2 regions of the Acetomicrobium thermoterrenum DSM 13490 genome follow, and region 2 is predicted to be linked to the other one. Evidence: predicted binding sites of a transcription regulator. Region 2 holds the regulator's gene; the other holds the start of a gene.

Region 1 (3,422 bases), on a different contig from region 2:
CTCTCAAGCTGTTTTGCAAATCCATGAATGCTTACGCCTCTCTTTCCTGTACCGTTTTCCCAATTATATTACAAAATCAAAAAGGCTGTGGTTAGTGTACCACAGCCTTTAGGTCAACAAGTTTTGTATTTATCCTTAAAGGATTTATGCCCTTAGTCGTAATCTGGCATATCAGGCATCTTTGGAGTTTCTTTCTTCTCCGGCTTATCAGCCACGAGAACCTCAGTCGTGAGAACCATGGCAGCAATTGAACCAGCGTTCTGCAAGGCGCTTCTCGTAACCTTAAGAGGATCTATGATGCCCTCCTCTATCATATCTACATATTCGCCCGTGGCAGCGTTGAGACCCTGTCCTTTCGGCAAGCTGCGCACCTTCTCCACGATTACGTCACCCTGGTAGCCAGCATTCTCGGCTATTAAGTGTAGAGGTTCCGAGAGGGCACGCAGTACTACTTGTGCGCCGATTTTCTCGTCACCCTCAAGATTTTCGATGAAGGATTCCAACGCCGGGATGCAGTTGATGAGAGCAACGCCGCCTCCGGCAACTATTCCTTCTTCTACGGCAGCCCTCGTCGCGCTTAAGGCATCCTCGATGCGATGTTTCAGTTCTTTCTGCTCTGTCTCGGTAGCAGCGCCAACCTGTATGACAGCCACTCCACCGACCAACTTGGCGAGCCTCTCCTGAAGCTTTTCCTTGTCGTACTCTGAAGTTGCCTCTTCCAGCTCGGCTTTTATCTGTGCAGCGCGTTTCCTTATGGCCTCGCTGTCTCCGGCACCTTCTACTATGGTCGTCTCCTCTTTGGTTACGCGGACTTTCTTAGCGCGACCAAGCATGGAAAGATCTGCGTTTTCAAGCTTGATTCCCAGCTCTTCGCTTATTACCTGCCCGCCGGTAACTATAGCGATGTCCTGCAACATAGCCTTTCTTCTCTCGCCAAAGCCCGGGGCTTTCACAGCACAAACCTGCAAAATACCGCGTAGCTTGTTGACCACGAGCGTAGCCAGAGCTTCGCCTTCTACGTCTTCTGATATGATCAAAAGAGGCTTCCCTGTCTGTACAACCTTTTCCAATACAGGCAGAAGGTCTTTCACATTGCTGATCTTTCCGTCGTTGATCAATATATAGGCATCCTCAAGGGTAGCCTCCATACGCTCGGGATCGGTGATCATGTAGGGGCTAATGTATCCCTTGTCGAACTGGAGACCTTCCACCATTTCCAAGGTGGTTCCGACGGACTGGCTATCCTCTACGGTTATTACGCCATCCTCTCCAACCTTGGACATGGCTTCGGCTATCAATTCGCCAATGCCTCTGTCATTAGCGGAAATAGAAGCCACTTGGGCAATCTTGGCCCTGTCCTTTACGGGGATAGACATCTTCTTAAGCTCGTCTACGATTACATCGACCGCTTTCTCGATGCCCCTTCGCATCAACATGCCATTTGAACCTGCCGCTACATTTTTCATGCCATTGCGTATCATGGTCCTCGCAAGCACCGTAGCAGTGGTGGTTCCGTCGCCAGCCACATCGTTGGTCTTGGAAGCCACTTCCTTGAGAAGCTGTGCTCCCATATTCTCAAAGGGCTCTTCCAGTTCGATCTCCTTAGCTATAGTAACGCCGTCGTTAGTTATCGTGGGCGATCCAAACTTCTTTTCCAAGACCACGTTTCTGCCCTTAGGTCCCAGGGTAATACCTACAGTATCCGCAACTTTATTTATTCCACGCTCCAAAGCTCTGCGTGCTTCTTCATCAAACTTCAATACCTTGGGCATATTAGTTCCCTCCTTTACGACTTTAAGTTAATATTTCACCGTTGGACAACTACTTGTTTACTACAGCCAAAATATCGCGCTCGCTCAATATAAGGTACTCTTCGCCCTCTATTTTGACCTCGGTCCCAGCATACTTGCTGAAGATTACCCTTTCGCCAACCTTCACCTCAAGGGGTAACTTTTGACCGTTTTCAAGCACTCTGCCGCTTCCCACGGCGACTACTTCTCCTTCTTGAGGCTTCTCCTTAGCGGTATCGGGTAACACGATTCCACCTTTGGTCTTTTCTTCCTGACTTAGAACCTTGATTACTACACGATCTCCAAGTGGCTTGAGCTGCATTTTCATCCCTCCCTGCTGATATGAACTGTATCACGGTCCTCCTTGTTAGCACTCAATCATGCTTAGTGCTAACAAGCGATACTAATGTTAAGGTCCTTATGGTAAATAATACAAGTATGAATATTGGCGTTTATTCACTTTTATTGACGGCTATAAACAAATTACTGTTTTATTCTCGTTTTTTTGGGCTTTTTCTAGACCAATGATTTGGAGGGATCCGGCATGAAGGACAAGGATGCTCTCTCACCCCTTTTGTATGCGTTATAACCGGCAGCGGCAATCATAGCCCCATTGTCCGTGCAGAGTTCTATGGGCGGAAAGTAGGTCTTCCAGGGCACGCCTTTCATCTTCCTCCTCAGCTCGAGGTTTGCGGCAACGCCTCCGGATACGGCTACTTTGCGAATGCCCGTCTTCCTCACAGCCAGCTCCACCTTGCACACTAAAGCTTCAGTAGCAGCGTGCTGAAAGGAGGCACAAAGATCCTCCAGTCTTAAATAGGGATTTCTTTTCGACGCCCATATCACTGCGGTCTTCAGGCCACTAAAACTGAACTCTATATCAGGACTATCCGCCATGGGCACCGGAAGGGCCACAGCCGCAGGGTCTCCGCCCCTTGCCGCCTTTTCTATGGCCGGTCCCCCAGGATAGCCAAGGCCCAAGAGGCGAGCGATTTTATCGAAGGCTTCTCCAATTGCATCGTCTCTCGTGGCCCCAAGCAATACATAATCCCCGAAGGACCTCACCAAAATCAACTCGGTATGTCCGCCGGAAACTATGAGCGTTATAAAGGGAGGAAACAAATCGTCATGGGCCAAATAATTTGCGAAAATATGTCCTTCGAGATGGTTAACCGTTATTAAGGGGACCTCCCAGACTTGAGCCAGAGCCTTTGCTGCGGTAGTTCCGATCAGCAAAGATCCCATCAAACCGGGCCCGTCAGTAACCGCTATTAAATGAATCTCCCTCGACGGGTTTTTTATCTCACATTCCGTCAGAAGCCGCGAAAGCAGGGGCAAGAAGTTCTCGAGATGCTTGCGCGATGCGAGTTCGGGGACAACTCCTCCGAAAGCCTCGTGATCTTCGAGCTGGCTTGCCACAAGAAAACGGCGCAAATGCCTTGCGCCCTCCAGAAGTGCTACGGATGTATCATCGCAGCTGGTCTCGATACCTAAAGTCAGCATTATCGATCACCTGCCGCAACCGTTACAGGAAGAACAACTCCCCCCGGAGCAAGCAGCGGATCTTTTTTTTGGCGATTCTCCTTCTAGGTGAATTAACACCTTTCCGCGACAATAGGGACATCTCTGGGC
Region 2 (3,422 bases):
TTGTCGTCAATTTTGACTTTATAATCGCTACCCATTTTCCGTTTTATCGACATAATAGTACGTTCCGGATTTATAACCGCCTGTCTTTTGGCCAACTGACCAACAAGGCGCTCTCCGTCCTTGGTAAAAGCTACTACCGAAGGCGTTAGCCTACTTCCCTCGGCACTTGGAATAACTGTTATATTATCTCCTTCTTTAACTGCAACTACGCTGTTAGTCGTTCCCAGGTCAATTCCTACGACTTTACTCATCTTTACCCACCTCTTCTTCTGTTTCATCGGTCAATTTGCCAACTATAACCTTTGCCGGTCTGATGACTTCTCCCTTTAAGACATATCCTCGCTGAATCTCTTTGACGATCTTTCCGTCCAGTTCTGTATCAGATATCTCCTCTACGGCGACGGCTTCGTGCAAAGATGGATCAAAGGCCTCCCCGATGCTTTTAATTGGAGCCATATCAAATTTTTCAATAACGCTCAAAAGCTGTCGATAGATCAAGGAAACGCCTTTATAAAGGGGCGTATCCTTGTCCTCCTCAGAGTTTAATGCCCGTTCGAAATTATCGACTACGGGCAATAGCTCAAGCATAATCTCGGTTAGAGCCGAATTCCTTAGCCTTTCGACATTGGACTCCGTCCTTCTTTTATAATTGTGAAAGTCGGCTTTTATTCTAGCCGCTTCGCTGTACAGGGCCTCGTATTGTCTCTTTAAATCGGCCAGCTCACCTTCCAGGGCAGCCTTTTCCTTCATAAGCTCTTCTACATTAAAGTCGCCTTCGTAGGCCATATCGATGATATCTTCGATTTCATCGTGTTGATCTTTACAGCAAAGCTCTTCCTGCGAAACCTCTTCGCAGGGCTTTGTCTTCGAATTTTCACAGCACAACTCGCAATTCCCCCTTCTTGCAATCTTAGTTTAAAAGCTGTTCACAGAGAAGCTCCAGCACTCCAATCGTCCCCTCGTAGTCCATCCTGACCGGCCCTATAACTCCTATAATCGTCCTTTTAACTCCGCTTTCGGCACTGGCCAGGACCAGAGAGCAATCTTTCATAGCATTGACGGGATTTTCGTCCCCGATTATAACGGAAATAGGTTCATCGGTAGCGCAGGCATCGACGATCTTCGCAAATTCCTCCTCATTTTCAAGGAGGACTAGCAGGGAGCGCAGCTTCTCCGTATCCCTGAAGTCGGGCAACAACAGTATATTGCTGGTTCCTCCCGTAAAAAACCTGTAACGGGACTTTTTTAACACATAATCTACCTCATCCAGGGTCTGCATACATATCTCAGCATAATGAACCAGCTCCCTGAAAACCCTTTCTCTAATGAGATCCCGCGCTTCAAGCCAGGTACGCCCAGCTATAACCCCATTGAGATAGGAAGTCAAGTCATTTAGTTCTTCCTGTGAGACATCGCGCTCCGTCCTGATTATGTCGTGATGCACGAGCCCGCCTTCTAGTATTATAACGAGGAGCACGTAATGACTGTCGACTTTGACCAGATCCAATCTGCTTAAAGTTGCATCGTTTAGCACGGTTATGCCTGCAAGCGATATATAATGGGTAATGCTGCCCAATAGTTGAGTCAGATAGGATAGCATGTTCTCTATGCTTCTTTTCTCTTCCTTTAAAGAACTGAGTTTCTCTCGGGCAGTTGCGGGAACCTGGAGCGAATCTCTTTGAAGTATCATGTCCACATATACCCTATAGGCCTTAGACGTCGGCACACGTCCCGCCGATGTATAAGGCTGGTGTAAAAAACCCGCTTCCTCCAAATCTGCCATTTCGTTGCGGATTGTCGCAGCGCTTCTATTGGTAAGGTATTTTTTAGATATAGTCCTCGAGCCTACGGACTCTCCTGTCCGTATATATTCGTGAACTACAGAATACAATATTTCCAACTGTCGCTCCGTCAACATCTTATCACCCCCCGGAGCCGGGAACCGAATTAGCACTTACACCCTTTAAGTGCTAATTGTCCGCAAGATAGATTAGCAACTTTATATGCCAATTGTCAAGACAGGTCAAATAAAGCTCTCTTTGGGCAACCCCGATGAATTGCGCAAGTTTTACGACATCCCTATCCTGCGTTTTGGCTGAATTTAGGTGTAAAATTATCTAAACGAAGACCCGTACCCTGGAGGATGATAGAATGGCAAATCCGGCTGAAACAACCAAAATTATACTCGTCCGACACGGAGAATGTGAAGGAAATGTAGAGGGTTTATTCAGAGGGCGAAGCGACTTTCCTTTAAACAAAAATGGAGTCAGACAAGCTCAATCTTTGGCAGAGGAGATCGCAAATTTGGAAAGGGTGGACTTCATATTCACAAGCCCCCTGAAAAGAGCCCTGGAAACCGCTCAAATAATTTCCCAAAGAATGGGTAATATACCCGTAACGGCACTGCAGGGCTTTACCAATATATCTCTTGGCCCTTGGGAAGGGAGAAAAAAGAAGGAGATAATGCAGGAATACCCAGAAGAATGGAGCCTGTGGATAAAATCTCCGGAACGCCTCAAACTTCCAAACGCCGAGAGCATTTCAGACGTACAAAAGAGAGCTTTCTCCACTTTGGAATTTTTGGTACAAAAGCACAGAGAAAAGACTTTATTAATCGTCAGCCATCGTGCCGTACTTAAACCTTTGATAGCAGCGTGTATTCAAATATCCGATCCCTATTTTTGGCGGATACACGTCGATACAGCTTCATACAGTATAATCGTACACGACGAAGCTAGAGGCTATTGCTTAACCCTGCTCAATCAAACGAAACATTTAGAAAACTTCACGAGCGAATGGGTGTAAACCTTTTATAAAAAATACACAGCAGGGAGGTCAAAATCGTGGAAACTTTAATGCTACCGGGAAACCGCAAGTTGAACCTGGGGGAAAGACCCATGATTATGGGCATCTTAAATTTGACTTTCGATTCTTTTTACCCCCAAAGCAGGATAGGAGACGATAAAGAGACCCTACTTCAAAGGGCGGAGAAAATGATAGAAGACGGAGCAGATATTTTAGACATCGGAGCAGAATCGACCCGCCCTGGAGCCGAACCTCTATCCCTCGAAGAGGAAATGAGAAGATTGATCCCCGGCGTAGAATGCCTCAGAAAAAACTTTCCCGAGGCAGTAATATCCGTCGACACCTATAAAGCTGCAGTAGCCGAGGCCGCCGTCGAGGCAGGAGCTGATATAATAAACGACATATCGGGACTATCCTTTGATTCCAACATGGCGGATACAATTGCCCGTCTTGGGGTTCCCGTAATAATAATGCACATAAAGGGCACGCCGAAGGACATGCAAAAAGACCCGAGATATGACGACGTAATAGGAGAAATAAAGGAATTTCTTGAGGATAAGATGGCATTGGCCGCAAAATCTGGGATAAAAAGAGAACAGATCGTCCTGGATCCCGGG

Evidence for each region. The regulator HrcA, encoded in region 2, represses chaperone genes, less so after heat shock. The targets are predictions, from matches to a motif close to TTAGCACTCNNTNNNANNGAGTGCTAA.
Region 1: a site for HrcA is predicted at 2,158-2,184, ahead of groES (co-chaperone GroES). Genes of this name have one in related genera too.

The regions. Positions count from the first base shown of each region.
Region 1 is NZ_FNPD01000001.1:32,907-36,328, reverse strand. It holds gene larB (nickel pincer cofactor biosynthesis protein LarB) at 1-25, opposite strand, end outside; gene groL (chaperonin GroEL) at 153-1,772, opposite strand; gene groES (co-chaperone GroES) at 1,822-2,112, opposite strand; gene tsaD (tRNA (adenosine(37)-N6)-threonylcarbamoyltransferase complex transferase subunit TsaD) at 2,307-3,293, opposite strand.
Region 2 is NZ_FNPD01000010.1:33,221-36,642, reverse strand. It holds gene dnaK (molecular chaperone DnaK) at 1-251, opposite strand, end outside; gene BLU12_RS08300 (nucleotide exchange factor GrpE) at 244-885, opposite strand; gene hrcA (heat-inducible transcriptional repressor HrcA) at 911-1,918, opposite strand; gene BLU12_RS08290 (histidine phosphatase family protein) at 2,152-2,805, shown strand; gene folP (dihydropteroate synthase) at 2,844-3,422, shown strand, end outside.